DNA from 3 places in the Streptomyces sp. NPDC051582 genome. Region 2 is predicted to be linked to each of the others. Evidence: riboswitches for the same ligand, from Rfam matches in the RefSeq annotation. Region 2 holds a riboswitch; each other region holds the start of a gene.
What was found. Region 2 has a riboswitch for cobalamin ahead of AB0M92_RS20150 (prenyltransferase/squalene oxidase repeat-containing protein). Riboswitches for the same ligand answer to the same signal wherever they lie in the genome.
Positions count from the first base shown of each region.

Region 1: linked by a shared signal. The riboswitch ahead of AB0M92_RS06765 (energy-coupling factor ABC transporter permease) and the one ahead of AB0M92_RS20150 (prenyltransferase/squalene oxidase repeat-containing protein) in region 2 are both predicted to bind cobalamin.
Region 3: linked by a shared signal. The riboswitch ahead of AB0M92_RS14385 (cobalamin biosynthesis protein) and the one ahead of AB0M92_RS20150 (prenyltransferase/squalene oxidase repeat-containing protein) in region 2 are both predicted to bind cobalamin.

Region 1 covers NZ_JBFAZJ010000003.1:254,940-264,602, forward strand. Annotated here, with positions in the region: gene gcvT (glycine cleavage system aminomethyltransferase GcvT) at 1-369, shown strand, start outside; gene gcvH (glycine cleavage system protein GcvH) at 450-833, shown strand; gene glyA (serine hydroxymethyltransferase) at 850-2,106, shown strand; gene AB0M92_RS06740 (L-serine ammonia-lyase) at 2,708-4,090, shown strand; gene AB0M92_RS06745 (hypothetical protein) at 4,342-4,647, shown strand; gene AB0M92_RS06750 (SsgA family sporulation/cell division regulator) at 4,879-5,286, shown strand; gene AB0M92_RS06755 (hypothetical protein) at 5,405-5,905, shown strand; gene AB0M92_RS06760 (flavodoxin family protein) at 5,923-6,636, opposite strand; cobalamin riboswitch at 6,750-6,945, shown strand; gene AB0M92_RS06765 (energy-coupling factor ABC transporter permease) at 6,974-7,666, shown strand; gene AB0M92_RS06770 (energy-coupling factor ABC transporter substrate-binding protein) at 7,672-8,016, shown strand; gene cbiQ (cobalt ECF transporter T component CbiQ) at 8,020-8,769, shown strand; gene AB0M92_RS06780 (ATP-binding cassette domain-containing protein) at 8,766-9,587, shown strand; gene AB0M92_RS06785 (hypothetical protein) at 9,605-9,663, shown strand, end outside.
Region 2 covers NZ_JBFAZJ010000014.1:143,739-153,401, reverse strand. Annotated here, with positions in the region: gene AB0M92_RS20155 (hypothetical protein) at 30-1,442, opposite strand; cobalamin riboswitch at 1,574-1,646, opposite strand; cobalamin riboswitch at 1,745-1,892, shown strand; gene AB0M92_RS20150 (prenyltransferase/squalene oxidase repeat-containing protein) at 2,056-4,761, shown strand; gene AB0M92_RS20145 (hypothetical protein) at 4,758-5,675, shown strand; gene AB0M92_RS20140 (energy-coupling factor transporter transmembrane component T) at 5,681-6,868, shown strand; gene AB0M92_RS20135 (ATP-binding cassette domain-containing protein) at 6,865-8,520, shown strand; gene AB0M92_RS20130 (ECF transporter S component) at 8,520-9,335, shown strand; gene AB0M92_RS20125 (M48 family metalloprotease) at 9,370-9,663, opposite strand, start outside.
Region 3 covers NZ_JBFAZJ010000009.1:53,501-63,163, reverse strand. Annotated here, with positions in the region: gene AB0M92_RS14405 (cobyrinate a,c-diamide synthase) at 1-172, opposite strand, end outside; gene cobO (cob(I)yrinic acid a,c-diamide adenosyltransferase) at 166-765, opposite strand; gene AB0M92_RS14395 (putative cobaltochelatase) at 765-2,906, opposite strand; gene AB0M92_RS14390 (cobyric acid synthase) at 3,088-4,608, opposite strand; gene AB0M92_RS14385 (cobalamin biosynthesis protein) at 4,605-5,564, opposite strand; cobalamin riboswitch at 5,602-5,753, opposite strand; gene AB0M92_RS14380 (hypothetical protein) at 5,904-6,125, opposite strand; gene AB0M92_RS14375 (inorganic phosphate transporter) at 6,154-7,446, opposite strand; gene AB0M92_RS14370 (alpha/beta fold hydrolase) at 7,802-8,932, shown strand; gene AB0M92_RS14365 (hypothetical protein) at 9,140-9,663, shown strand, end outside.

The DNA of each region.
Region 1 (9,663 bases), on a different contig from region 2:
TCCCTCACCCCGTTCGACGCGGGGCTGGGCCGGGTCGTGAAGTTCGAGAAGGAGGGCGACTTCGTCGGCCGCGCCGCGCTGGAGGCCGCCGCCGAGCGCTCCGCCACGAAGGCGCCGCGCAAGCTGGTCGGCCTGATCGCCGAGGGCCGCCGCGTCCCGCGCGCCGGCTTCCCCGTCGTGGCCGACGGCCAGGTCATCGGCGAGGTCACCTCCGGCGCCCCGTCCCCGACGGTGGGCAAGCCGATCGCGATGGCCTACGTGGACGCGACGCACGCCGCGCCCGGCACCTCCGGCGTCGGCGTGGACATTCGCGGTACGCATGAGCCGTACGAGGTCGTGGCCCTGCCGTTCTACAAGCGGCAGAAGTAGCGCCCGTACGCCGTACCGGCCGTCTCACTCCGCAAGACCACCGTTCGTATCCACTCCCCCGCATCCAGGAGAATCAGGTCATGAGCAACCCCCAGCAGCTGCGTTACACCAAGGAGCACGAGTGGCTGTCGGACGCCGTGGACGGCGTCGCGACGGTCGGCATCACGGAGTTCGCGGCCAACGCGCTCGGTGACGTCGTCTACGCCCAGCTCCCCGCGGTCGGCGACACCGTGACCGAGGGCGAGACCTGTGGCGAGCTGGAGTCGACCAAGTCGGTCAGCGACCTGTACTCCCCCGTCTCCGGTGAGATCGTCGAGTTCAACCAGGACGTCGTGGACGACCCGGCCCTGGTGAACTCCGCCCCGTTCGCGGGTGGCTGGCTGTTCAAGGTGCGTCTCTCGGAGGAGCCGAAGGACGTGCTGACGGCCGACGAGTACGCCGCGCTCACCCACTCCGACAACTGAGTCCCAGGGGAACCTGATGTCCGTTCTGAACACCCCCCTCCACGAGCTCGACCCCGACGTCGCCGCCGCCGTCGACGCCGAGCTCGCCCGCCAGCAGTCCACCCTGGAAATGATCGCGTCGGAGAACTTCGCTCCGGTCGCGGTCATGGAGGCCCAGGGCTCGGTCCTGACCAACAAGTACGCCGAGGGTTACCCGGGCCGCCGTTACTACGGCGGCTGCGAGCACGTCGACGTGGTCGAGCAGATCGCGATCGACCGCATCAAGGAGCTCTTCGGCGCCGAGGCCGCGAACGTCCAGCCGCACTCCGGTGCGCAGGCGAACGCCGCCGCGATGTTCGCGCTGCTGAAGCCGGGCGACACGATCATGGGCCTGAACCTGGCCCACGGCGGTCACCTGACCCACGGCATGAAGATCAACTTCTCCGGCAAGCTCTACAACGTGGTCCCGTACCACGTCGGTGAGGACGGCCAGGTCGACATGGCCGAGGTCGAGCGCCTCGCCAAGGAGTCCAAGCCGCAGCTGATCGTCGCCGGCTGGTCCGCCTACCCGCGCCAGCTGGACTTCGCCGCCTTCCGCCGCATCGCGGACGAGGTCGGCGCGTACCTGATGGTCGACATGGCGCACTTCGCCGGCCTGGTGGCCGCGGGTCTGCACCCGAACCCGGTGCCGCACGCCCACGTCGTCACCACCACCACGCACAAGACCCTCGGCGGTCCGCGCGGCGGTGTCATCCTGTCGACGCAGGAGCTGGCCAAGAAGATCAACTCCGCGGTCTTCCCGGGTCAGCAGGGCGGTCCGCTGGAGCACGTGATCGCGGCCAAGGCGGTCTCCTTCAAGGTGGCGGCCTCGCCCGAGTTCAAGGAGCGCCAGGAGCGCACCCTGGAGGGCGCGAAGATCCTCGCCGCCCGCCTGGTCCAGGACGACGTCAAGGCCGTGGGTGTGGACGTCCTCACCGGCGGCACCGACGTGCACCTGGTCCTGGTCGACCTGCGCAACTCCGAGCTGGACGGCCAGCAGGCCGAGGACCGCCTCCACGAGGTCGGCATCACGGTCAACCGCAACGCGATCCCGAACGACCCGCGGCCGCCGATGGTCACCTCGGGTCTGCGGATCGGCACGCCGGCGCTGGCCACCCGCGGTTTCGACGCCGAGGCCTTCACCGAGGTCGCCGAGATCATCGCGCAGGCCCTGAAGCCCGCGTACGACGCGGAGGACCTGAAGGCGCGCGTCTCGGCGCTCGCCGCGAAGTTCCCGCTGTACCCGACGCTCTAGGCTCCACGGGTTCCAGGCGACGACGTGGAGGGGCCCGGCCCTGGTGGTGCACGGGGCCGGGCCCTTCTCATGACCGAAGGCCCCGGGCGGATGCGGTCCATCGCCCGGGCCCCGGTCGTCCCGGCCGCGGTGGTGATCCCGGACCCGACCGGGCCGGTCGCGGTGGGCGCCTTCCGCCGCACCGACCCGGACCCGCGCCGTCCCTTCCGGCTGCCGCACGCCTCGGTCCCGTCCCCGCCGACGCTCGCGTCCGCCGACTGCGCGGTCATCGCCCCGGCCCGGTGGATCGTCTTCCCTCCTCGGCGTCCAGGCCCGCTCCGCCGGGCTGCCAGGGTCCGCCCCGATCCTGGAGACGGCCCTCACGGCGGAGCCCGCCGCCGCCCCGGACGACCTCGCGGAGCGGGATCGTGACCTGATCCGCGCCTGACCGCAACCTTGCGCACCCGGTCCGGCAGACGAGCCGTTCACTTCACCGCGTTAAGCTCGTCTGTCGGACAAAATCCGAACAATCACCCCTCCCGAAGCTCCCGAACCACCCGAACCGCCGCACCGCCCCTCCTGCACCCTCCCACCCCACGAGCAGACAAGGGAGTCCGCCACCGTGGCCATCTCCGTCTTCGACCTCTTCTCCATCGGCATCGGCCCCTCCTCCTCCCACACGGTCGGCCCGATGCGCGCCGCCCGCATGTTCGTGAACCGGCTGAAGAAGGACGGCGTGCTCGCCCAGACCGCTGCGGTCCGGGCGGAGCTGTACGGGTCCCTCGGTGCGACCGGCCACGGCCACGGCACGCCCAAGGCGGTGCTGCTCGGCCTGGAGGGCCACTCCCCCCGCTCGGTGAACGTGGAGAGCGCCGACGACGAGGTGGAGCGCATCCGCAGGACGGGCCGCCTGCGCCTGCTCGGCACCGAGATAGGGAGCGCCCACGAGATCGTCTTCGACGAGCCGAGCCAGCTGATCCTGCACCGCCGCCGGTCCCTGCCGTACCACGCGAACGGCATGACGCTCTTCGCGTACGACGCAGCCGGCGCCCCGCTGCTGGAGAAGACGTACTACTCGGTCGGCGGCGGCTTCGTCGTGGACGAGGACGCGGTCGGCGAGGACCGGATCAAGCTCGACGACACGGTGCTGAAGTACCCCTTCCGCAGCGGCGACGAGATGCTGCGCATGGCCCGCGAGAGCGGTCTTTCGATCTCCGCGATGATGCTGGAGAACGAGAAGGCCTGGCGCACGGAGGAGGAGATCCGCGAGGGCCTGCTGGAGATCTGGCGGGTCATGCAGGCGTGCGTCGCGCGCGGCATGTCGCGCGAGGGCATCCTGCCGGGCGGCCTGAAGGTCCGCCGCCGGGCCGCGAACACCGCTCGCAAGCTCCGCTCCGAGGGCGACCCGCAGGCGCTGTCGATGGAGTGGATCACCCTCTACGCGATGGCCGTGAACGAGGAGAACGCGGCCGGCGGGCGGGTGGTCACCGCCCCGACGAACGGCGCCGCGGGCATCATCCCGGCGGTCCTGCACTACTACATGAACTTCGTGCCCGGCGCCGACGAGGAGGGCGTGGTCCGCTTCCTGCTGGCGGCCGGCGCGATCGGCCTGCTCTTCAAGGAGAACGCCTCGATCTCCGGCGCCGAGGTCGGCTGCCAGGGCGAGGTCGGCTCGGCCTGCTCGATGGCGGCGGGCGCCCTCGCCGAGGTCCTGGGCTGCACCCCGGAGCAGGTGGAGAACGCGGCCGAGATCGGCATGGAGCACAACCTGGGCCTCACCTGCGACCCGGTCGGCGGCCTCGTCCAGATCCCGTGCATCGAGCGCAACGGCATGGCGGCGGTCAAGGCCGTCACCGCGGCCAAGATGGCCATGCGCGGCGACGGCTCCCACAAGGTGTCCCTCGACAAGGTCATCAAGACCATGAAGGAGACCGGCGCCGACATGAAGGTCAAGTACAAGGAAACCGCCCGCGGCGGCCTGGCGGTCAACGTCATCGAGTGCTGATCCGCCGCACTTGACGCGGGAGGGGCCCGGCGCGGTGCGCCGGGCCCCTCCCGCGTTCCACAACTTGGTGAAGTCGCAGGCCAATTGAGGTTTGCACGGAGTTGATCACGCTTGAGGGCGAACCCTCCGCCGCGGGCTGGTCTCTCGAAGATCGCATGCGCCATGGTGATCACGTGACGTCGCGGCCACACCCCCGGCGGTCGGCCAACCGCCTTGGACCGCAGCCTTTTTGTGCACTGGAGGACTTCATCATGGCAAGCAACCGCAGCATCCGCGTCCTGGCGGCTGTCGCAGCGCTCCCCTGCGCCGCCCTGCTCTTCACGGGCACGGCCCAGGCCGACAACGGAGCCGGTGCGGGCGTCTCGTCCAACGCCGCCGTCGGCGAGATCCTCGGCAGCGGGGTCGCCGGCGCCAACCTCGGCAACTCCTCCACCACCCAGCAGGTCGCCACGGGCTCCGGGGCGTCCAACCAGAACAACGGCGCCCAGGCCAACGGCGCCGGCTTCACCGCCCTCGGGCAGTCCAACGGCTCCCTCGTCTTCCACCCCGTCCCGTAACGGTCCGGTGACGCGGCGGCCCGCCCTCCCCCCGGAGGGCGGGCCCCTTCGCGTTCCCGCCCCCCTTTCCGCGCCCTTCCCGGCCCCGAGCCCGCCCCTTTCCTGTGACAAATGAGGTCCAGCGGCCCCCGGGATGAGGACTTTCGGCCCGCGGGGGTAGCCGGGAGGTGGGTTAGCTTGCCCGAGAGGGCCGCCGGGCCCCCGGCCGGACACCACAGAGAGGCGCTGCGCATGGACGGAATCGAATACCGCGTCCTCCCGCTCCGGCTGGAGGCCTCCCCCGAGCCCCTGCCGGTGGACGGGGCCTTCACGTACCGCCGCGACCGGCCCTACGAGCTGGCGCTCGACTTCCGGGGCGCCGGGACGCACCTGGCGCGCTGGGTGTTCTCCCGGGACCTGCTGCTCGACGGGGAGACCTGTGTGACGGGCGAGGGGGACATCCAGGTGTGGCCGCGCTGGCAGGGCGCGGAACCGCGGGTCTTCCTCGCCTTCAGCAACGGCGCTCAGAGCTGCGTGGTGTCCGCACGGGCGAAGGACGTGCGGGCGCTGTGCCGGCAGCTGGTCGCCCTGGTGCCCCGGGGCGAGGAGCAGCGGCACTACGACCTCGACGCCGAGCTGAGCACCCTGCTGCCCCGGTAAGTTACCCGTTGGTGGGTTTTCTTCTGTTTTGAGCGGTTTTAGGTGCAACCATGAGCCTGCCGGGGAGTGTCTTCAGCAGTGACACCGGTCCCCGCCTCTGAAGAATCAGGGGGACGTCATGAACCACCTCCGCCGCCGGCAGCTCGTGGCCCTCGCCACGGGTGTGCTGCTCACCGCCGGGATCACCCTCGCCGCTCCGGCCTCGGCCGTGGTGCGGCCCACGCCGCTCGTCGTGAACGCCCGCTGGGGCGGGCACTGCACGTACGACCGCATCGTCATCGACCTGCGGGGATACGTTCCCGGGGCCACCGTCACCCGCGTCCCCCGGCTGGTCCACGACGGGTCCGGCGCGCCCGTCCCGCTGGCCGGGAAGTACTTCCTCCAGATCCGGCTGCATCCCGCCGCGGCCCACGACCGCGCGGGCGCCGGCACCTACCGCGGACCACGGTTGGTCGAGATCCACCTGCCGCAGCTGAAGGGCCTGGCCCTGACCGGCGATTTCGAGGGGTACGTGACCTTCGGCGCCGCGTTCGGCGCCAAGCCCTCCGTCAGCTCGTTCACGCTGCACGCGCCGGAACGCCTCGTGCTGGACGTCGCCCACCGCAACGTCTGCCGGTGACGGTCACGGTCACGGTCCTACCGGTGCTCGGGGTTCGGGAAGTCGAAGCGGCAGCCGGCGTCCCACTCCGAGCGCTGGTTGCCGTGCGCCGGAACGCCGCCCGCGCGCTTGAGCAGGGCGGCCAGGTGCATGAGGTTCCATGACATGAAGGTCGTGTTGCGGTTGGTGAAGTCGTTCTCGGGGCCGCCCGAGCCGGGGTCGAGGTACGAGGGCCCGGGCCCGGCCTCACCGATCCAGCCCGCGTCGGCCTGGGGCGGGATCGCGTAGCCGAGGTGCTGGAGGCTGTAGAGGATGTTCATGGCGCAGTGCTTGACGCCGTCCTCGTTGCCGGTGACGAGCGCGCCGCCGACGCGGCCGTAGAAGGCGTACTGACCGTGCTCGTTCAGGATCGAGGAGCAGGCGTAGAGCCGCTCGATGACCTGCTTCATGACGGAGCTGTTGTCACCGAGCCAGATCGGGCCGCACAGCACGAGGATGTCGGCGTCCATGATCTGGCTGTACAGGACGGGCCACTGGTCGGCTTCCCAGCCGTGCTCGGTCATGTCCGGCCAGACACCGGTGGCGATGTCGTGGTCGACGGCCCGGATGAGCGAGGTCCGCGCACCGGCCGCCTCCATGACGGCGCGGCTGCGGGCGATCAGCCCCTCGGTGTTGCTGGTTTCCGGCGAGCGCTTGAGGGTGCAGTTGACGTAGACGGCGGTCAGGTCTGAGTAGTCGTAGTCGTCGGCCACCCCGCCAGCCTGCGGGCCGCCTGCGGGGGCCGCCAGCGGGCCGCACCCGTTCGGGCACGGGGCGTGCGGACACGGGACGTTCGGACCGGATTGGTGCAGGTCCGTCCGTCCGACTAGGGTCAACGGGCCTTGGTGTACGGGAAACCGGTGGAAGACCGGTGCGGCCCTCGCCACTGTGAACGGGAAGTCCGGCTCCACTCTTTCGGGAAGCCACTGGGCGGCGCGGGAAGTTCCGCACCGCCCGGGAAGGCGGGGCCAGGGCATCAGCACCCGTGAGCCAGGAGACCGGCCGGGGCGCGTTGTCCATCCACGAGGTGCTGGAGAGGTCTCCCCACTCATGCATATAGCCGAGGGCTTCCTGCCCCCTTTGCACGCGGTCGCCTGGGGCGCCGCGTCCGCTCCGTTCGTCGTCCACGGTGTCCGCGCCCTCACCCGTGAGGTGAAGGCGAACCCGGAGAGCACGCTGCTGCTCGGGGCGTCGGGAGCATTCACTTTCGTCCTGTCCGCCCTGAAGATCCCGTCGGTGACGGGCAGCTGTTCGCACCCCACCGGGACCGGGCTCGGGGCGATCCTGTTCCGGCCGCCGATCATGGCGGTGCTCGGCACGATCACCCTGCTCTTCCAGGCGCTGCTGCTGGCACACGGCGGGCTGACCACCCTCGGCGCGAACGTGTTCTCGATGGCGATCGCCGGGCCGTGGGCGGGGTACGGGGTGTACCTGCTGCTGAAGCGCTTCGACGTGCCGCTGATGGTGACCGTCTTCTTCGGCGCGTTCTTCGCCGACCTGGTCACGTACTGCGTGACGTCCGTGCAGCTGGCGCTGGCCTTCCCGGACCCGGGCACCGGGTTCGCGGGCGCGCTCGTGAAGTTCGGCGGCATCTTCGCGGTGACCCAGATCCCGCTCGCGGTGAGCGAGGGGCTGCTGACCGTGCTCGTGATGCGGCTGCTGATGCAGTCGAGCAAGTCGGACCTGGTCCGGCTGGGCGTCGCGAAGCTCACCGGCCGCAGCGAGCAGAAGGCGGCCGCGTGATGGGCATGAGCCGGAATTCCAAGATCAACGGCCTGCTGCTGCTCCTGGTGGCGGCGCTGGCCGTACTGCCGATCGCGCTGGGCATGGGAGAGGGCAAGGAGGAGCCGTTCGCGGGCGCCGACGCGCAGGCGGAAACGGCGATCACCGAGCTCAAGCCGGACTACGAGCCGTGGTTCTCGCCGCTGTACGAACCCCCCTCCGGGGAGGTGGAGTCGGCCCTGTTCGCCCTCCAGGCGGCCCTGGGCGCGGGCGTGCTCGCCTACTACTTCGGCGTCCGCAAGGGCCGCCGTCAGGCCGCCGCGGCCGGTGCTGCCGCGGCCGCGCCGGACACCACCGCCTCGGAGTCGTAGACGGTGCTGCCGATCGACGTGGCGGCGCACGGCAGCCGGTGGCGGCGCCGGCATCCGCTGGAGAAGGCCCTGCTGGGGCTCGGGCTGACGGTCACCGCCGTGTGCCTGCCGCCCTGGCCCGGCGGCCCGCTGGTCGCCGCCGCCACGCTCGCCGTGCTGCTCGGCCCGGCCGGTGTGGCCGGGCGGCAGCTGTGGCGGGCCTTCCGGATACCGCTGGGCTTCTGCTTCACCGGCGCGCTGCCGCTGCTGGTCGCCGTCGGCGGCCCGGCCGGGTTCGTCTCGCTCGCGCCCGACGGCCCCCGGCACGCCGCCGAGCTGCTGCTGCGGACCTCGGCGGCCTCCCTGGGCGTGCTGCTGTTCGCCTTCACCACGCCCGTCTCGGACGTCCTGCCCCGGCTGGTCCGGGCCGGGGTCCCGGCGCCGGTGGTGGACGTGGCCCTCGTCATGTACCGCATCGGCTTCCTGCTGCTGGACTCGCTGACCCAGGTCCGGCGCGCCCAGGCGGCCAGGCTGGGCCAGTCCGGGCGGGCGGCGGTGTGGCGTTCGCTGGCCGGGCTCGCCGCGACCTCCTTCGTACGGGCCTTCGACCGCGCGGCGCGGCTCCAGGACGGCCTGGCCGGGCGCGGCTACGACGGCGCGCTGCGGGTCCTCGTACCCGAGGCGGCCCTGTCCTGGCGGTTCCTGGCGGCTTCGGGGTCCCTGCTGGCTGCCCTGATCACCCTGACCCTCACCCTGAAGGGGCTCTACCTGTGAACCCGTTGGTGGAACTGGCCGGCGCCGGCTACGCGTACGAGGACGGCCCGGCGGTCCTTTCCGGCGTGGACTTCGCCATCGCCGAGGGCCGGGCGCTGGTCCTGCTGGGCCGCAACGGCAGCGGCAAGACCACGCTGATGCGGCTGCTGAGCGGGGGCCTGCGGCCCGGACCGGGCTCGCTGCGCCTCGACGGGACGGCTGTCTCGTACGACCGGGCGGGGCTGACCCGCCTGCGCACGGCGGTGCAGCTGGTGGTCCAGGACCCGGACGACCAGCTGTTCGCGGCCTCGGTGGAGCAGGACGTGTCGTTCGGCCCGATGAACCTGGGTCTGGCTGCGGAGGAGGTGCGTGCCCGGGTGGACTCGGCGCTCGCCGCGCTGGACATCACGGCGCTGCGGGACCGCCCGACGCACCTGCTCTCGTACGGGCAGCGCAAGCGCGCCGCCATCGCGGGGGCGGTGGCGATGGCTCCGCGGGTGCTGATCCTGGACGAGCCGACGGCGGGCCTGGACCCGGACGGGCAGGAGCGCCTGCTCGACGTCCTGGCGGGCCTGCGCGCGGCCGGCACCACGGTGGTGATGGCCACGCACGACGTGGACCTGGCGGTCCGCTGGGCCGACGACGCGGCGGTCCTGACCCCCTCGGGCATCCGCACCGGCCCGGCGCAGACCCTGCTGTCGGACCCGGCTCTCCTGGCCGCGGCGGGTCTGCGCCAGGCCTGGTCCCCGGCGGTGACGTCCCTGCTGCGCGCCCACGCCCTCCTGGGCCCGCGGGCCCCGGGCCCGAAAACCCCTGAAGCCCTGGCCGCCTGGCAGTAGGGTCCGTCCCCCTGCGGATGTCCGAGGCGACGAGCGAACCCATGTCCCCGCGGTGGGACGGCGACGACCGCGCCTT
Region 2 (9,663 bases):
GCGGTCACGCGCCCCGCCCGCCCCGTGTCTCAGGCGCCCCAGCGCAGGGCGATGGTGTCGCCCACGTTGATCACCTTGTCGCGGGCGGCAGCGGCGAAGGCGGAGCCGTCCACGCTCACCTTCCAGGTGTCGGAGCCGCTTTCGGCCTTGCCGTTGACGGCGGTGATGGTGCCGGTCCCGGACGACGGCGTGACGCTCGTGACGCAGCCGGACGGGGCGGAGGAGCCGATCGCGGAGTTCAGGACGTCGCCGAGGGTGGTGGTCGTAGCGGTCGGGGTGAAGGAGACGGAGCAGACCTTCAGGCCGCCCGCGCCGTCGTCGACGGTGAGCGCCAGTTTGGTGGCCGTGCCCGAGGTGAAGGCCGACTGGGCGACCCACTGCGGGGCCCCGGGGGTGACCGGGACCGGCGGGGCGGACGTGAAGCCGCCGCCGGCCACCGCTCGGAGCGAGTCGATCGACGCGTAGGCCGTCGGTGCGGTGTCGCTCGGCTTGTACTTGAAACCGCCGCCCGGGTTGTACTGGTTGGCGATGAGGAAGTCGACCGGGGTCTTCCCGGCGGTGGTGAGGAAGTCCCCGGTCTGCGGGTTGATGCCGCAGGCGTTCAAGCCGGCCACCGCCCAGCCGTTGGAGCTGGTGTTGACGCCGTACATCGAGTTGAAGGCGCCCGAGGTGGTCACCAGCTTGCCCTTGAGGAAGTTCTTGGCTTGGACCACGTCGGTGTCGGTGTTCGGGACGCCCGAGACGCACAGGGCGGCCATGGCGGCGCCGGTCATGTCGACGTCACCGGCGGTGGCCAGGGCGGTCGGATTGCCTTCGGCTTTGCCGTACTGCCAGCCGCCGTCGTTGTGCTGGTTGGCGCGGATGCGGGCGACCAGCGAGTCGGTGAGGGACTGGGGTGTGCGGGCGCCGCCGGTCCGGGTCTTGGCGCCGCCGAGGGCGAGGGCTGCGAAGACGGTGCCGTTGAAGTTGCCGGACGGGCCGAAGTAGCCGGGTTCTGCCGCCTGCCAGTGGCCGTAGATGTTCGCGATCAGGTTGCGGGAGGCGGACACGCGGGCCGGGTCGATGCCGGCCGCGTACGCGTTCAGGGTGCCGCGCTCGTAGTCGGTGACCACGGGGGAGGCCGAGGGCCAGCCGGACGTGGAGAGCAGGTTGCGGTAGACGGTCCGGGCGTTCTTCGTCGTGTCGCCGCCGGGTGCGACGTCGACGACCGCGGTACCGGCTGCGGCGAACGCGCTGAACGCCCACTCGTTGGACAGCCCGGCTCCGGCGTAGGAACCATCGGCGGCCTGGAGGGACTTGAGGTACGCCACACCGTTCGTCTTGGACGTGGCGACCTGCGCCGGAGTCGAGGTCGCGAAGGCGGGCAGCACGGTGAGGGCGAAGGCGCCGAGCGCGGCGGGCGCCGCGAGCGCGAGGCGGCGGGAGGTGCGGGAACGGTTCATGGCCTGCTCCTGGAATCGGCGGACGCCGGCCGGTCCGGGCCCCGGACCATGCGCGTACCGCGGCAGGAGCGGGGGAGGAGGGCCGCCGTCCGGGACGCGTGGTACGGCTTCCTGTTGCTTCGTCGCCGTATGGGCATTCGGGCTCGGAACGGCTCCCCGTCCCACACCGCTGCGCGTCAGCTCCGGGTTCTCACCGGATTCCCCCATGTGGCAGCCCAGGACGCTACCCCAGTGATCAAGGGTGCGCCAGCATCCGGGAGTTCGGCGCAGGCCGGCGCCTCGGGATGAGACGCACCCCACCTTGACGGTGCAGGCGCGGCCGTGTTCCATGGCGGCTGATAAGTACTCAGCCCCAGGGGAAGCCGGTCGAATTCCGGCGCTGACCCGCAACCGTAGGCCCGGAACCGTCCCGGGCGAGCCGGATTGCCTGTGGCCGTGTCGTTGCACGAAGAACGCCGTCGCGGACTACGGTGTGGTCGTCTCCGCCCCTGCGGGATCGCGTACGGGGCGTATCGCCACGCACCCCGTTTGCCCGGCACGGACGAGGGGGCCGCGGGTGGACACCGAACAGCCGGCGCACGGTACGAGCACCAGACAGAGACTGCTGTCCATGATGGCGGCCGTGCTGCTCGCATCCGGCGTGACCGTCGGGTTCCTCACACCGGCCACGACGGCGAGCGCCGACCCGGTCAAGGACTGCACGGCCACCGTGGGCGCCATCGTGGCCGTCGACTTCGGCCCGTTCGGCGGCAAGGTGGAGCGCGGCTGCGACACGACGCCGACCTCCGGCTACGACCTGCTCCACGAGGCCGGTTTCACCACCACGGGCACGGTCCACGACGGACCGGCGTTCATCTGCCGGATCGGCAATGGGGCGTTCAACTCCGGTACGCAGTACCCCACTCCGGACAAGGAGGCCTGCGAGCTGACCCCGCAGGCCTCCGCCTACTGGTCGTACTGGGTCGCCTCCCCGGGCCAGAAGAACTGGACGTACAGCCCGCTGGGTGCGATGGCCCGTACCCCTGAGCCGGGCGACGTGGACGCCTGGGTCTTCGGCGGAACGGACGTCGGCGGCAGCACGGGCAAGCCGGCCTTCTCCCCGGACGACGTCCGCGCCGCCGGCGGTGAGGCTTCGCCCGGCCCGACCGATCCGACGGGCCCGGTGGTCCCGCCCGGCGCAGTCGACGTGCCCGCGGCCACCCGCTGGATCACCGGCCGGCTGAAGGACGGCGAGCGCATCGTCGACGAGGGCTCCGCCGCCCCCAACCACCTCCTGACCGCCGAGTCCGCTCTCGCCCTCGCCGCCGCGGACCCGAAGAGCCCGGTGGCCGCGAAGGCGGCCGCCTTCCTCGCCCGGCCCGAGCAGACCGACGCGTACGCCTACCCGTCCGGCAAGGACCAGGCGCCGGAGACGGCGGCTTCGGCCCGGCTCGCCCTCGTGGCCGAAGCGACCGGCGGCAACCCCCGCGCCTTCGGCGGGCACGACCTCCTCGGCGACCTCGTCAAGTACGTCTGCACCAGCGGCTCCGACGCGCCCGAACCGGTGCCCGGCTGCACGGCCAAGGGTGACTTCCGCACCACGTCCGGCCAGGCCGAGGGCCAGGCCCTCGCCCTGATCGCCCTGCTCGGCGCCGACGTGCGGCCCCCGGCCGACGCGGTGGCCCGGCTCACCGACATGCAGTGCGAGGACGGCGGCTTCACCAGCATGCTCATCCGCCGCGGCGACTGGTGCGACAGCGAGCCCGGAGCCACCGGCCTGGCCGCCCTCGCCCTCAAGCGGGCCGGCGGCCACGGCGAGGCGGTGGACAAGGCCCGCGCCCACCTGAAGAAGGTCCAGCTCGCGGACGGCGGCCTGCCCGCCGCCTCGTACGGCACGGCGGGCAGTGCGTACGCCACCGGCTTCGCCGCCCAGGCCCTGCGCCACCTCGGCGACACCGACCGGGCGGACGCGGCCGTCTCCTGGCTGTCCAAGCATCAACTGCCCGGCGGCGCCTTCGCCTTCGAGGACGGCGGTACGGACCCCCTGCTGTTCGCCACCGTCCCCGCCGTCGTCGCCGGAGCCAAGAGCGACCTGGTCACGCTGACCACCAGGAAGCCGGATCCTTCGCCCTCCCCGACCGCTCCCACCACCGGCCCGACCCCGACCACGGGCCCGACGGTCCGGCCCGACGACGGCCCGGACCCCGAGAAGGGCTCGGCCTACCTCACCGACCCCAAACGGCTCATCCAGGGCCATTACTACGAGAGCACCCCCGGCACCGGGTTCGCCGACTTCGGCCTGACCATCGACGGCGCGTACGCGCTGGCCGCCACCGGCGCCGACAACGCGTCCCTGCGCGGGATCGTCGACCACCTCGACCACGGAGGCAAGGACGGCACCGGCCGCACCCTCGACAAGTGGACGAACATCCACACCAAGTACGCGGGCGGCGGCTCGCTCGGCAAGGCGGCGGTCCTCGCCGAAGCCGTCGGCCGCAACCCCCGGAACTTCGGCGGCCAGGACCTGATCGCCGCACTCGCCAGGGCGGTGTGCCCGGCCAAGACCCCGGCGCCGGACCGCTCCTGCGCGGACAAGGGCGCCTACGCCAACGCCACTTCCGTCTTCTCCCAGTCGCTGGGCGTCATCGCCCAGGTCCGGGCGGGCGAGAGCGCCGCGGCGGCCGAACCGATCACCTACCTCAAGAGCCTCCAGCAGCCCTCCGGCGGGTGGGTCAGCCTGATCGGCGAGCCGAGTACGGAGGAAGTGGACTCCACCGCGATCGCCGCCATGGCCCTCGACCTCCTGCCCGACCAGCAGTCCCAGGCAGCCGTCGACAAGGCCCTGGCCTGGATCGCGACCCGGCAGAAGCCCGACGGCGGCTTCCCCGGCGCGTCCGGGAACTCGGTCAACTCCGCCGCACTCGCCGTCCAGGGCCTGTCCCTCGACGGCACCAAGTACAAGGCGCAGATCACCAAGGCCCTCGCCTTCCTCACTTCCCAGCAGAACGCCGACGGCGGCTTCAACATCGCCAAGGACGCCCAACCCGGCTCCGACCTGCGCGCCTCCACCCAGGCCGTCGGCGGCGCCACCGGGATCTCCTTCGGCACCCTCACCCGCAGCCTCGACGGCACCACCCCGCAGCCCACCACCCCGAAGATCGTCACCCCCGGCGAGGACGCTGGCGGATCCGGCGGCGACGGCGGAGGGGGCGGCGCTCTCGCCCACACCGGTACGCAGGTCATCGGCATCGTCGGGGCGGCCGTACTCCTCACCGCTCTCGGCTGCGGATTCGTGCGCGCCGCCCGTAACCGCCGCACGAGGCAGGGGGGCCACCAGTGACCAGCCGCTTCGTACGAGCCTTCGGCAACCTCACGGCGGCCGTCGGGCTGACCCTGGCCTCCCTGGCCGCCACCGCTTCGCCCGCCGCGGCCGCCCCACAGCCCGTGGGCCAGTGCACCACCTCGGCAGGCGTCGTCCTCGCCGTCGACTTCAGCCACTGGGGAGGGCCCGTCTACCGCTCCTGCGGCACGACACCCACCACCGGGTACGAGCTGCTGAACCAGGGCGGCTGGGCCACCACCGGCACCGGCCACGACGGCCCGGCCTTCATCTGCCGCATCGGCTACAGCGGTCACCAGGGCGGCAGGCAGTACCCGACCCCGGAGCAGGACGCCTGCGTGCTGACCCCGCCCGCCTCCGCGTACTGGTCGTACTGGCATGCCGACCCCGGCCAGAGCACCTGGACCTACAGCCAGCTGGGCGCCATGCTCCACAAGCCCGAGCCGGGCGGCGTCGACTTGTGGATCTTCGGCAGCACGAACATCGAGGGGACGGAGGGCAAGCCCACCGTCACCCCCGACCAGCTGCGCGCCCACAACGCCGAGCCGACCGGCGCCGGCCAGCCCGAGCCCAAGGACACCCGCACGGCGGCGCCGGTCCCGCCAGGCACCGACACCGGACCGAAGCCGGAGCGGCCGACGTCTGCGCCCCCCGAGCAGTCCCCGTCGTCGGCGCCCAGCCCCAGCGCCTCGGCCACCCCCTCGCCGAGCGTGTCCGTGACCTCGTCCCCGCCCAGTGCGGCCGCCGCAGCCGGCGTACCGAGCACCGGCCCCGAGGTCGTCGACGCGGCCCCCGCCGCGGACGCGGGCCACGACGTCGGTTCGTACCTGCCCGCCGTGGCGACCGGTGCGCTGGTCCTGCTGATCGGCGGAGCTGCCGCGTACGCGGCGAAGCGCCGCCGGCGCACCGAGTAGGCCGCATGGCACGCACGATCACGTCCGCAGCGGCCACGCCGCCCCTGTCCCGCCCCGCGCCGGACAGGGGCGGCCGCCGCCTGCCCCGCACCCTGCACCCGGTCGCCTGGTGGGTCTGGGCCCTGGCCCTGGCCACCGCCGTCAGCCGCACCAACAACCCGCTCCTGCTGTTCCTGGTCCTGGCCGTCCTCGGCTACGTGATCACGATGCGCCGCACCGAAGCACCCTGGGCCCGCGGCTTCACGTACTACCTGTACCTGGCGCTGACCGTCGTCACGATCCGGGTGGCCTTCCGGGCGGTCTTCGCCACCGGCATCACCCCGCACGACCACTTCCTCTTCTCCCTCCCGCACATTCCCACGCCAAACTGGTACGCAGGTATCCAACTCGGCGGCCCCGTCTCCCTGGAAGCCCTGCTCTCCGCAGCCACCGACGGCCTGCGCCTGGCCTGCATGCTGTGCTGCATCGGCGCCGCCAACACCCTGGCCAACCCGAAACGGGCCCTGCGGGTCCTGCCCGGCGCCCTGTACGAACTCGGCGTCGCGGTCACCGTCTCGATCAGCGTCGCCCCGCAGCTGGTCCAGAGCGTCCAGCGGGTGCACCGCGCCCGACTGCTGAGGGCCGGCCGCACCAAGGGGCTCCGGGCCCTGCGCGGGATCGTCGTCCCCGTACTTGAGGACGCTCTGGAGCGCTCGCTGCGGCTGGCCGCCGCCATGGACTCGCGCGGCTACGGCAGGGCCGGCACCGCCACCCGCCGCTCCCGCCGGATCACGGGCGTGCTCATGCTGCTGGGCATGTGCGGGCTGTGCGCCGGAGCCTACGGCTTGCTGGACGCCACCGCGCCGAAGCTGCTGGGGCTGCCCGCCATGGCGGCAGGGGCGCTGCTCTGCGTCGCCGGACTGCGTCTCGGAGGCCGACGCGTCACCCGCACCACCTACCGGCCGGACCCGTGGCTCCTCGCCGAATGGGCGGTGGCCGGCTGCGGAATCCTGTCGGCGGTCCTCCTCTTCAGCAACGCGGGCTTCAACGCCGCCGAACTGAACCCGTCCGTCCATCCGCTCAGCTGGCCCACCCTCCCCTTCGTCCCCGCCGCCGCGATCCTCCTCGCGGGCGCCGCCGGATTCCTCGCACCGCCCCCGGCACCCCGCCCCGCGACCCCCGTCCCCGCACCGCGCACCGAGGCAGCCAAGTGATCACCTTCGACCAGGTCACCGTCCAGTACGAGGCCACCGCGGAACCCGTTCTGAAGGACGTCGACCTGACCATCGAGGAAGGCGAACTCTGCCTCGTCGTCGGCCACACCGGCGTGGGCAAGTCCACCCTCCTCGGCGCCGTCAACGGCCTCGTCCCGCACTTCACCGGCGGCACCCTGTACGGCCGCGTCCTCGTCGACGGCCGCGACACCGCCTCGCACCCTCCGCGCGAGCTCGCCGACGTCGTCGGCGTCGTCGGCCAAGACCCTCTCGACGGATTCGTCACCGACACCGTCGAGGAGGAACTCGCCTACACCATGGAGCAGTTGGCGATACCACCCGCGACCATGCGCAAGCGGGTCGAGGAGACCTTGGACCTCCTGGGCCTGGCCGACCTGCGCCACCGCGCCCTGCACGAGCTCTCCGGCGGGCAGCAGCAGCGCGTGGCCATCGGCTCGGTGCTCACCGCCCACCCCCGGATCCTCGTCCTGGACGAACCCACCTCCGCGCTCGACCCGACCGCCGCCGAAGAGGTCCTCGCCGCAGTCACGCGCCTCGTCCACGACCTCGGCGTCACCGTACTGCTCGCCGAGCACCGGCTGGAGCGCGTGGTCCAGTACGCCGACCGGGTCATCCACCTCCCCGGCGACGGCCATGTCGTCTCGGGCCCTCCTGCCGAGGTCTTCCGTACGACCTCCATCGCGCCGCCCATCGTGGAACTCGGCCGAGCCGCCGGCTGGAACCCGCTGCCCCTGTCGATCCGTGACGCCCGACGGGCAGCGGCCCCGGCGCGCACCCGGCTGGCCGGCGCCACGCCCGGTCCTGCCCGGCCGCCCCTCCCGGCGAACCGCCCCGAACTCCTCGCCGCACGCGGGATCACCGTCACCCATCAGGGCGTGCCCGCGGTCCGGGAAGTGGACCTGGTCCTGCGCGGCGGAGCGGTCACGGCCCTGATGGGGCGCAACGGCTCGGGCAAGTCCTCACTGCTGTGGGCGCTCCAGGGCTCAGGGCCCCGCGCGGCCGGCTCCGTCCGCATCCCCCGCGACGAAGCGGCCGCCCCCGCCGACCCGCGGAGGCTGCCGGCAGCCGAGGCCAGGCGGCTCGTCGGCCTCGTCCCGCAAACCCCCACCGACCTGCTGTACCTCGAAACCGTCAAGCAGGAACTCGAACAGGCCGATACCGAGTCGGAGGTGAGCACGACCGGGACCACGGCCCGAACGATCCTGGACCGCCTGACACCCGGAATTCCTGACGCCACCCACCCGCGCGACCTGTCCGAGGGACAGAAACTCGCCCTGGTCCTCGCCATCCAGCTGGCTGCCGCCCCGCGCGTCCTCCTCCTCGACGAACCCACCCGAGGCCTCGACTACCGTGCCAAGGAACAGCTCATCCGGATCGTCGACGACCTCGCCTCCGACGGCCGAGCCGTTGTCATCGCCACCCACGACGTCGAGTTCGTCGCCCGTGCCGCTGACCGCGTCGTGGTCATGGCCGAGGGGGACGTCGTGTCCGACGGCCCCACCACCGAGGTGATCGTCGCCTCGCCGGTCTTCGCCCCGCAGACGGCCAAGATCCTCGCGCCCCTGCCCTACCTCACGGTCGCCCAGGCCGCCGAAGCCCTCGACAGCGCAGCAGGAACGGACCGCGCCTGATGACCGCGCTCAGCCCTGCCATCCGGATCCGCCCGCGTGCGGCCGCCGTCATCTCCATGGCAGCCTTCCTCGGGATCGTGGCCTTCTTCTGGCCCTTCCTCGTCGCACCGGGGAAGTTCGGCTCGAACTACGCCCCGCCGCTGATCTTCGGCGTGCTGCTGGTGATCGTCCTCTCCGTGGTCGTCTCGGAGATCGCCGAGGGCGGCATCAACTCCAAGGCCCTGGCGATGCTGGGCGTCCTGTCAGCCGTGAACGCCGCCATCCGCCCCCTGGGAGCCGGGACGGCCGGCATCGAGACGGTGTTCTTCATCCTGGTCCTGGCCGGCCGGGTCTTCGGCCCCGGCTTCGGCTTCACCCTCGGCTGCACCTCGCTCTTCGCCTCCGCGCTGATCACCGGCGGGGTCGGGCCGTGGATGCCGTACCAGATGTTCGGCTGCGCCTTCGTCGGCATGCTCGCCGGCTTCCTCCCCAGGGCCACCGGCCGCCGAGAGGTCGCCCTCCTCGCCGCCTACGGCTCCGTCTCGGGGTACCTCTTCGGCTTCCTGCTCAACCTGTCCTTCTGGCCGTTCTCCCTGGATCCGAACAGCTCCATCGCCTACCTGCCCGGACTGCCCTTCACCGAGCAGTTCCAGCGCTACCTGGCCTTCGACCTCGCCACCTCCCTCGGCTGGGACACCGGCCGCGCCGTCACCAACTTCGTCTGCGTCTGCCTGGCGGGACCGGCGGTCCTCACCGTCTTGCGCCGCGCCTCCCGCAAGGCCCGCTTCCAGGCCCCGGTCCGCTTCGACCGCACGGGCGCGGACCTCAGCGCCTGAGAGGGACCGATGCATGCCGACTGCTGCCGCCGGGCTACTCCGAGGGGTGCTCGCCCTGTGCCACTTCCACGCCTTGGTGCAGCCAGACGGCTCCGCCGAGGGACGAGGCACCCGCCGCCCCGCAGAGAAGGGCCATGGCGAGCAGGGCGGGTGCGACACGCCGCGCCGGAGCCTGCGCGAACAGGGCTTTGACCCGCGCCGGTACCGGGCCGGTGGTTCCTCGGGCCGCAATCGCCGGCGCCTGCAGGCGGCTGCGGCAGGCCGTCGAGGCCAGGGCGGCCCGTCCGATGGCGCGCGCCGTCAGCCGCCGGTCCCCGCAGGCACGCGC
Region 3 (9,663 bases), on a different contig from region 2:
TGGCCAGGGCGTGGTAGCCGGGGTCGATGTAGTCGGGCCCGGCCTTGTGCGGGGACACGGCGAGGCCGCGCTCCGAGAAGGCCGCCATCAGGCCCGTGGCGACGGTGGTCTTGCCGCTCCCGGAGGACGGCGCGGCGATGACCAGCCGGGGGATGTGGAGCGAAGTCACCACTCGATGCCCTTCTGGCCCTTCTGGCCGGCGTCCATCGGGTGCTTGACCTTGGTCATCTCCGTGACCAGGTCCGCGAACTCCAGCAGCTTCTCCGGCGCGTTGCGCCCCGTGATCACCACGTGCTGGGTGCCGGGCCGGTTCCGCAGCACCTCGATGACCTCGTCGACGTCGATCCAGCCCCAGTGCATCGGGTACGCGAACTCGTCCAGCACGTACAGCTTGTGCGTCTCGGCGGCCAGATCGCGCTTGACCTGCTCCCAGCCTTCCTTGGCCGCCTGCTCGTTGTCGAGCTGCGCGTCCCGCTGGACCCAGGACCAGCCCTCGCCCATCTTGTGCCAGACGACGGAGCCGCCCTCGCCCGAGGCGCCGAGCACCTTGAGCGCGTTCTCCTCGCCGACCTTCCACTTCGCCGACTTGACGAACTGGAACACCCCGATCGGCCAGCCCTGGTTCCAGGCGCGCAGCGCCAGCCCGAAGGCCGCCGTCGACTTGCCCTTGCCCGGGCCGGTGTGGACGAAGACGAGCGGGCGGTTGCGGCGCTGGCGCGTCGTGAGTCCGTCGTCCGGAACGACGGTCGGCTGTCCCTGCGGCATTACGCGGCCCTCCTGGGGGTGTCTGATGCGGTACGTACGTTCTTCACGAGCCCGGCCAGCGAGTCGGCCCGCAGCCCGTCGAGCGTGACGGCGGGCCCGCCGAGGTCGGCGGCCAGTACGCCGGCCAGCCCCAGCCGGACCGGCCCCGACTCGCAGTCCACGACCACCGACGCGACGCCCTCGGCCTGGAGCAGCCGGGCGCTGCGGCCCGCGAGCGCGCGCGGGTCCCCGCCGGCGGTACCGGCGGATCCGCCCGCACCGGCGGAACCGGTCGAACCCGCCGACGTGGCCCGCCCGTCGGTGACGACCACGAGCAGCGGACGGCGGCTGGGATCGCGCAGCCGCTCGATCCGCAGCACGTCGTGGGCCTTGAGCAGGCCCGCGGCGAGCGGGGTGCGCCCGCCCGTCGGCAGCTGTTCGAGCCGGGTCGCGGCCGCGTCCACCGAGGAGGTGGGCGGCAGCGCCAGCTCGGCGGCGGAGCCGCGGAAGGTGATCAGACCGACCTTGTCCCGGCGCTGGTAGGCGTCCAGCAGCAGCGAGAGCACCGCGCCCTTGACGGCGCTCATGCGCTGCCGGGCCGCCATGGAACCGGAGGCGTCGACCACGAACAGGACCAGGTTGCCCTCGCGGCCCTCCCGGGTGGCCTGGCGCAGGTCGTCCTTGCGGACGACGAGCCCGCGCCCGGTGCGCCCGCGCGCCTTCTGGTGCGGGGCGGCCGCCTGGACGGTCGCGGCGAGGTGCAGCTTCGTCAGCTGGCCGCGGGGGCGCTGGGCGCCGGTGGTCCGGCCGTGCGCGGTGCGGGCGCGCGAACGCCGTCCCGACGCGCCCTCGCCGAGGCCGGGGACGCTGAGCATCTTGGTCCGGAACGGCTCGGCGGCCCGTACGGCGGCCTGCTCGGGCGCGGCGCCGTCCTGGGAGGCGGGCTGGGGGGCCGGGGAATCGGGGGCCTCGGGGGTGGTCTCGGGGGACTCCTGCGGGGCGGGGGCCTCGGGAGCCTCCGGCGCCTCGGGTCCGCCCTGCGGGGGGATCCCGCCGCCTCCGCCGTCCGGACCGCCGTCCTCCGGGCCGCCGTCGTCCGGACCCTCGGGCTCCGGGTCGGGGTCGGGGTCGGGCTCGTTCTCCGGCTCCTCGTCGGGGAAGGCGTCCAGGATCTCGTCGAGCTTGTCCTCGTCGAGGCCGGGGGCGTCGAAGGGGTTGCGGCGCCGCCGGTGGGGGAGCGCCAGCAGCGCGGCCTGGCGCACGTCCTCCTTGCGCACGTCGGTCCGCCCGGCCCAGGCGGCCAGCGCGGTCGCGGTACGGGCCATCACGATGTCGGCGCGCATCCCGTCGACCTCGAACCCGGCGCAGGTCGCGGCGATCCGGAGCAGGGAGGCGTCACCGAGGCGGACCTCCGGGAGCAGGGCGCGGGCGGCCACGACGCGGGCGCGCACGTCCTGCTCCTCACCGGCCCAGCGGCCGGCGAAGGCGGCCGGGTCGTCCTCGTACGCGAGCCGCCGGCGCACCACCTCGACGCGCTGGGCGGGCTCGCGGGAGGCCGCCACCTCGACGGTGAGCCCGAACCGGTCGAGGAGCTGCGGACGGAGCTCGCCCTCCTCGGGGTTCATGGTGCCGACGAGCAGGAAGCGGGCGGCGTGGCGTACGGAGACGCCCTCGCGCTCCACGTACGAGGCGCCCATGGCGGCGGCGTCGAGGAGGAGGTCGATGAGGTGGTCGTGGAGGAGGTTGACCTCGTCGACGTAGAGGATCCCGCGGTGCGCGTCGGCGAGCAGGCCGGGCTCGAAGGCCTTCACCCCTTCGGCGAGGGCCCGTTCGATGTCGAGGGCGCCGACGAGGCGGTCCTCGGAGGCGCCGACGGGCAGCTCCACCATGCGCGCGGGCCGGGCGGTGCCGGTGCCGGGCTCGTGGGGGCCGTCGGGGCAGGCGGGGTCGGGGGCGGCCGGAGCGCAGGAGAACCGGCAGCCGGGGACGACGTCGACCTGGGGCAGCAGCGCGGACAGCGCGCGGACGGCGGTGGACTTGGCGGTCCCCTTCTCGCCGCGCACGAGCACGCCGCCGACCGCCGGGCTCACGGCGTTGAGCAGGAGCGCCAGCCGCAGGTCGGTCTGGCCGACCACTGCGGTGAACGGGTAGGGCGTGCTCATGCGATGCCTCTCCTTGTGCGGGTACGACTGCCGATACGAGTACGAGTACGAGTACGAGTACGCGTGCGCGGGGCGGTGCCCGCGGGGCGGGTGCGCTGTGCGGGTCTGGGTCTGCCGGGGGCCGCCGCCGTGCGGAGCCCTTCCCGCGGGGAGGGGGAGGCCGCCCGCAGGGCCCGGGGCGTCACGGCGCGCCCGGGGGGAGGAAGGGGAGGTCCGCGGGGGCGCCCGATTCGATGAGCTTCAGCAGCGCGTGCGTATCGGCGTGCTCGGCGATCAAGTCACCCAGCAGGTCCAGCTGCTCCTCCCGCAGGGCGGAGAACGACGTGTCCGGGGACGGGACGAAACGACGGCCCGCGGCCGAAGCCACCTCGCGCAGGAACGCCCTCCGGAAGCCGTCCGACTCCAGCGACCCGTGCCAGTGCGTGCCCCACACGGAACCCACCCGGCAGCCGTCGAGGAACGGCTCCCCGCCCAGGACCTCGGCCACCCCGTGGTGGATCTCGTAGCCGTCGACCGCCTCGCCGAGCGCGGTCCCCGAAGGCCGCTCCAGGGTCTTCTCCCGCTCGAAGCGGATCCGCACCGGCAGCAGGCCCAGCCCGTCCACCGAACCCGCCCGCGACTCGACCTCGTCCTCGATGTGCTCGCCGAGCACCTGGAAGCCGCCGCAGATCCCGAGCACCGGCCTGCCCTCGGCGGCCCGTCGCAGCAGCGCGTCCGCGAGGCCGCGCTCGCGCAGCCACTCCAGCGCCTTCACCGTGCCGCGGGTGCCCGGCACCACCACCAGGTCCGCGTCGGCCAGTTCCTCGGCCCGGTCCACGAACCGCACCACCACGCCCGGCTCCGCCGCCAGCGCGTCGACGTCCGTGAAGTTCGACATCAGCGGGACCGCGCACACCGCGACCCGCAGCACGTCCTCGCCGACCGGCGGGGCCACGACCGATTCGCGCACCGCGCCCCGCAGGGAGACCCGGAGCCCGTCCTCCTCGTCGATGCCCAGCCCGTGCCGGAACGGGAGCACCCCGTACGTCGCGCGCCCGGTCAGGCCGCGCAGCATCTCCATCCCGGGCTCCAGCAGCGACACGTCGCCGCGGAACTTGTTGACCATGTATCCGGCGATCAGCGACTGGTCCTGCGGGGACAGCAGCGCCGTCGTCCCGAAGAACGAGGCGAAGACCCCGCCCCGGTCGATGTCCCCGACCACGACCACCGGGAACCGCGCGGCCCGCGCGATGCCCATGTTCACGATGTCGGTCCGGCGCAGGTTGATCTCGGCCGGACTGCCCGCCCCCTCGCAGATCACGGCGTCATACGTGCCCCGCAGCTGCTCCAGGCAGTCCGTGACGACCCCGAGGAGCTGCTCCTGACGCCCTCCGTGGTAGCCGCGCGCGCTCATCTCGCCCACCGGCTTGCCCAGCAGCACCACCTGGCTGCTGCGGTCGCTGCCGGGCTTGAGGAGCACCGGGTTCATCAGTGCCGTCGGCTCCACGCGGGCCGCCTGCGCCTGCATCGCCTGGGCGCGCCCGATCTCGGCGCCCTCGCGCGTCACGAACGAGTTAAGGGACATGTTCTGCGCCTTGAACGGCGCCACCTTCACGCCCTGCCGGGCCAGCCAGCGGCAGATGCCCGCCGTGACCACGCTCTTGCCCGCGTCCGATGTGGTGCCGGCGACGAGAAGTCCCCCGCCGAGCTTCGCGCCGCTCATCCGCGTCCCTTCCGTATGCCGTACGACACCGCACAGCGCAGTGCCACGCACGCCCCCAGCGCCAGCCACGTCACCTGACGCGACAGCCGCACGGCGCGCTCGATGTCCGCGACCTCCACCGGCCGCCCCTCCGTGCCGTTCAGCACCGCCCGGTGCTCTACCCGCCCGCCGTACGCGAGGGTCCCGCCCAGCCGTACGCCGAGCGCCCCGGCGAACGAGGCCTCCACGGGTCCGGCGTTCGGGCTCGGGTGTGCGGCGGCGTCCGTGCGCCAGGCCCGTACGGCTCCCCGGCGGTCCGGCCCGGCCACTGCGGCGGCCAGGGCGGTCAGCCGCGCGCCGGGCCAGCCGACGAGGTCGTCGAGCCGGGCCGAGGCCCAGCCGTAGCGCAGGTGGCGCGGGGACTTGTGGCCGACCATCGCGTCGAGGGTGTTCACGGCGCGGAAGGCCAGCAGCCCCGGGACACCGGCGGCGGCGCCCCACACCAGGGCCCCGACCACCGCGTCGGAGGTGTTCTCGGCGACCGACTCCACGACGGCGCGGGCCATCTGCTGCTCGTCCAGGGCCTGCGGATCGCGCCCGCACAGGTGCGGCAGCCGCTCCCGGGCCACCTCGGCGTCCCCGGCGGCGAGCGCGCCGCCGATGGCGCGGGCCTCCCGGCCCAGTGAGGTGCCCCCGACGACGGCCCAGGTGGCCACAGCGGTCAGGGCGATACGGGCGGCAGCGGGCCGGGAGCGCGCGGCGCGGGCGCCCAGCGCGCCGACGGCGGCCGCGCCCCCGGCGCATATGAGGGTGTGCAGAACGCCCCGTGCGCGGTCGTCGCGCCACAGGGCGCGTTCGACGGCGGCGGCGGCTCGTCCGAAGGCGGCCACGGGGTGCCCTCGGCGCGGATCACCGAGGATCCGGTCGCCGATCAGGCCCGCCGTGGCGCCGTACGCGAAGACGCGGTCGGCACGCATGGTGCAGGTATGTCCTCACTCAGGGTCCGCGCCCTGGTTCGACGTGTCCGGCGGTGGGAGTTCCTGGCTCCCGGGGCGCACGTGCCGCGTGCTCCCCGGTGACAGTGGCGGGACCGCGCCGGATTCGCACCGGACTTCCTCTCCATGCCGCCGTATTGGCTCGGGCAGTCCACCACGCACCGCGAAGGCCCGTCAACTCGCCGTTGACCTGCGGCGGGGCAGGCCGCGGGCACGGATCGCGGGCACGGGTCCCGGGTGTACGAAAGCTCCCCCCGGGGTACCCGGAGGGAGCTTTGGCACGCCGTGCCCCGATCGGTCGGACCGGGGCATCGGGTCAGGTCAGCTGACGATCAGGTAGATCCCGTACCCCACGGCCGCCGTGACGAGCGCGAAGCAGGCGTACGCACCGCTGCGGGCGAGGGCGGCGGTACCGCCCTGCTCGGTGGCGGTCTCGTGCTTGGAGAGGCCCACCAGACCCAGGGTGAACAGGGCCACGAGGGCGACGGTGGCGGAGAGGCTGACCCCGAAGACGGAGCCGAGTGCTGCCCAGTCGATCTTCATACTGCGGATTCCTCTGTCGTTCTCGGGGTCAGACCGCGGCGGCGGGAGCCGCCGGTGCGGTCGGGGCGGCCGCCGGGATGGTGGCCCTCAGGGCCTCGTCCGTGACCGCGGCGGTCGTACCGGCGAAGGCCTCGGCGGCGGCCTCGGCGGCCACCGTCGGCGGGACCGTGACGGCGGCCATGGCCGTGGTGACGACACCCGGCTCCTCGGCCGCGGCCGCCTGTGCGTCGTTGACGTTGCTGTGGTCGACGACCTGGCGGCGCGAGATGAGCCAGATGGCGACGCAGGAGGCGATCAGGAAGAGCGCGACGGCGGCGACGCCGACGTCACCGGTGCGCATGACCAGCTCGGCGCCGGAGGCGACGACGGCCGCGGCCGGCAGGGTCAGGCCCCAGGCGATGAACATGCGGGTGGCGGTGGACCAGCGGACCACGCCGCCCTTGCGGCCCAGACCCGCGCCCATGACCGCGCCGGAGCACGCGTGGGTGGTGGAGAGGGAGAAGCCGAGGCTGGAGGAGGCGAGGATGACGCTCGCGGCCGAGGTCTGGGCGGCGAAGCCCTGCTGCGGCTGGAGGTCGGTCAGGCCGCTGCCCATGGTGCGGATGATGCGCCAGCCGCCCAGGTAGGTGCCCATGGCGATCGCCATGCCGGCGGAGACGATGACCCAGACCGGCGGGTTGGAGCCGGGCGCGAGCGCGCCGCCGGCGACCAGCGCCAGGGTGATGATGCCCATCGTCTTCTGCGCGTCGTTGGTGCCGTGCGCCAGGGAGACGAGACCGGCCGAGGCGATCTGACCGGCCTTGTAGCCCTTGGCGGAGGTCTTCTTGCCGACGTTCCCGCCCAGCTTGTACGTGACCTTGGCGGCCAGCATCGCGGCCGCACCGGCCACGATCGGCGCGGCGACCGCGGGGAGCAGCACCTTGGTGACGAGCGTGCCGCCGTTGACGGCGCCGAGGCCGGCGGAGGCGACGGCCGCGCCGACCAGGCCGCCCATCAGGGCGTGCGAGGAGCTGGAGGGGAGACCGACCAGCCAGGTGACGAGGTTCCAGAGGATCGCGCCGACGAGGGCGGCGAAGATCACTTCTGGCTGGATGCCCTCTTCGTTGACCAGGCCCTTGGAGATCGTCTTGGCGACCTCCACGGACATGAACGCGCCGACGAGGTTGAGCACGGCGGACATGGCCACCGCCGTCTTGGGCTTGAGGGCGCCGGTCGAGATGGTGGTCGCCATCGCGTTGGCTGTGTCGTGGAAACCGTTCGTGAAGTCGAACACGAGAGCGGTGATGATCACGATCCCGAGGAGAAGCGTTATGTGCTCCATTTACCCAGGCTTCTGTTTGACGTCAGTGGCTCGGCGACCGTAGGCAACCTGGATGAACGGAAGGTGAACTGACGCGGGCGGAGCGGTGTACTGGCCCGTCGTGTCATCGGGACCTTCATCCCCATTTTGCCGCTGATACGCCGATTGATGCACGTCAACCCCGGGTAACCGAGTGGGTTCACGAGGGGTCCCGGTCCTTGCGGCCCGCCCCGGGAGGAGGCGGGGGAGACGCAGATCACTCCCCGTCCGCCCGGCCCGCCGGACCGCCGCCCCCCGTCTTCCCGCCCCCGCCCGGCCGCAATCGGAACATTCCGCTCCAGTGGCCCGACGGCGCTCCCGCCTCGACACTGGAGCCGTGCCTTCCGCCACAGCGACCGCCGCGGCCGTCGCGACCACTTTCGTCGGGGCCGGCGCCGTCGCGGTCGCCGCCGGCCGGTACGCGGCCGACGCCGCCCTGCGGCACGAGCCCGGCCGCCCCCTGCCCGGCGGGCCCCGGCTCGGCGTCCACTCCACCGGCCCCGGGCGGATCACGCTGACCCGCTCGCTGGCTTCCCTGCGCCCCGGTACGTACGGGCTCTGCGCCCCCGGGGTGCACGCGGTGGTCGGATCCGTGCTCGACGGGTTCGATCCCGGCCCGGACGCCGTGGTGCGCCGGCTCCTCGCCGTCACCCACGGCAGCCTCGACCCCGGCACCCGGGTCACCCTCACCCCCCAGGTCCACGTGGGGAACCCGCGGACCGCCCTCGGGCTCGAACACGCCGACGTGGACGTCCCGGGCGAGCTCGGCGGACTGCCCGCCTGGTTCGTGCCCGCCGCCCGCGACACCTGGGTGATCACCGTGCACGGACTCGGCGCGGGCCGGGAGCACCCGATGGTGGTCATGCCCTTCCTGCACCGCCAGCGGATGCCCGTCCTCGACCTCGCCTACCGCGGGGACCTCGGGGCACCCGCGTCACCGGACGGTCTCGGCCACCTCGGTGAATCCGAGTGGCGGGACGTGGACGCCGCCATCCGCTACGCCGTGCGCTACGGAGCCCGCCGGGTCGTCCTGCACGGCTGGTCCACCGGGGCCGCCATGGCCCTGCACGCCGCCGAGCGCTCGGCCCTCGCCGACCGGATCTGCGGGCTCGTGCTGGACTCGCCGGTGCTCGACTGGCACACCACCCTGCGCGCGCTCGTCGCCGCCCGCCGCACCCCGGCCGCGCTGGTTCCGTTCGCGGTGCGGGCCGCCGAGGGGCGCGCGGGCCTGCGGGCCGACCGGCTGGCCCCCGGCGCGGACCCGGCGGCGCTGCGCGTACCCGTCCTGATCTTCCACGGACCGGACGACGCGCTCGCCCCCTGGGAGCCCTCGCGCCGGCTCGCCGCGGCCCGCCCCGACCTGGTCACGCTGCGGACCGTCCGCGAAGCCCCGCACGGGGCGATGTGGAACGCGGATCCGGCCGGATACGAGGAAGCCCTGAGGCGCTTCCTGACCCCTCTCATGTGAAGGCCGTGTGCCGGACGGGGCGGGGAGGGCGGAGAATCCCGGTATGTACCCCGGCCAGCTGACGATAATGGCTGGTTCCGTTTGGGCTTTCGGCCGGTGACGGGCGAGACTGCTTCCGTGACGTCCCGAAAGCCTGATGAGCAGTTGGCTCGCGACTCCAGACTCCGACTCGTCTCCCCGCGTTCCGTCGCCGCGGCCCGCAAGGCGGTGACCGACCGACGCGCCCGTAGCGCTTCGAGGCCCCCGGCCGGCACCCCGGCCACGGCCGAACTCGCGAGCCGGGCCCGGGCCTCGCTGGCCGACGCGGTACGGCTCGCCCGCTGGGCCGAGCTCAACCTCGGGGCCGGCGACGGGGGCAGGCCCGCCCCGGCGGGAGCGCTGCCCGCCGCCGACGTCGAACGCGCCGCCGGTGCACTGAACCTGACGCACGGGCAGATCCGGGTCGGCTGGGACCGCGCCCGGCTCGCGGGGCTCGTCGAGGTGCACGGCGGCCAGGCCCGGCCCGGCTGGCGGCTGCGCGCCTGGGACCGCGACGACACCGCCGTACTGCGCGGCTGGGTGGCCCTGTTCGACGCATGGTCGCTCGTCCACCCGGCCCCCGCCGACATCGCCCCGGCGGTCGTCGCCGAGGTGGTCGAGGCGATGCCCCAACTGCTGTCCCTGCTCCAGCTGTCCGCCGGTCCCGTCACCGTCCCGGACCTGCTGGACCTGCTCGGGCAGCGGGTCACCGA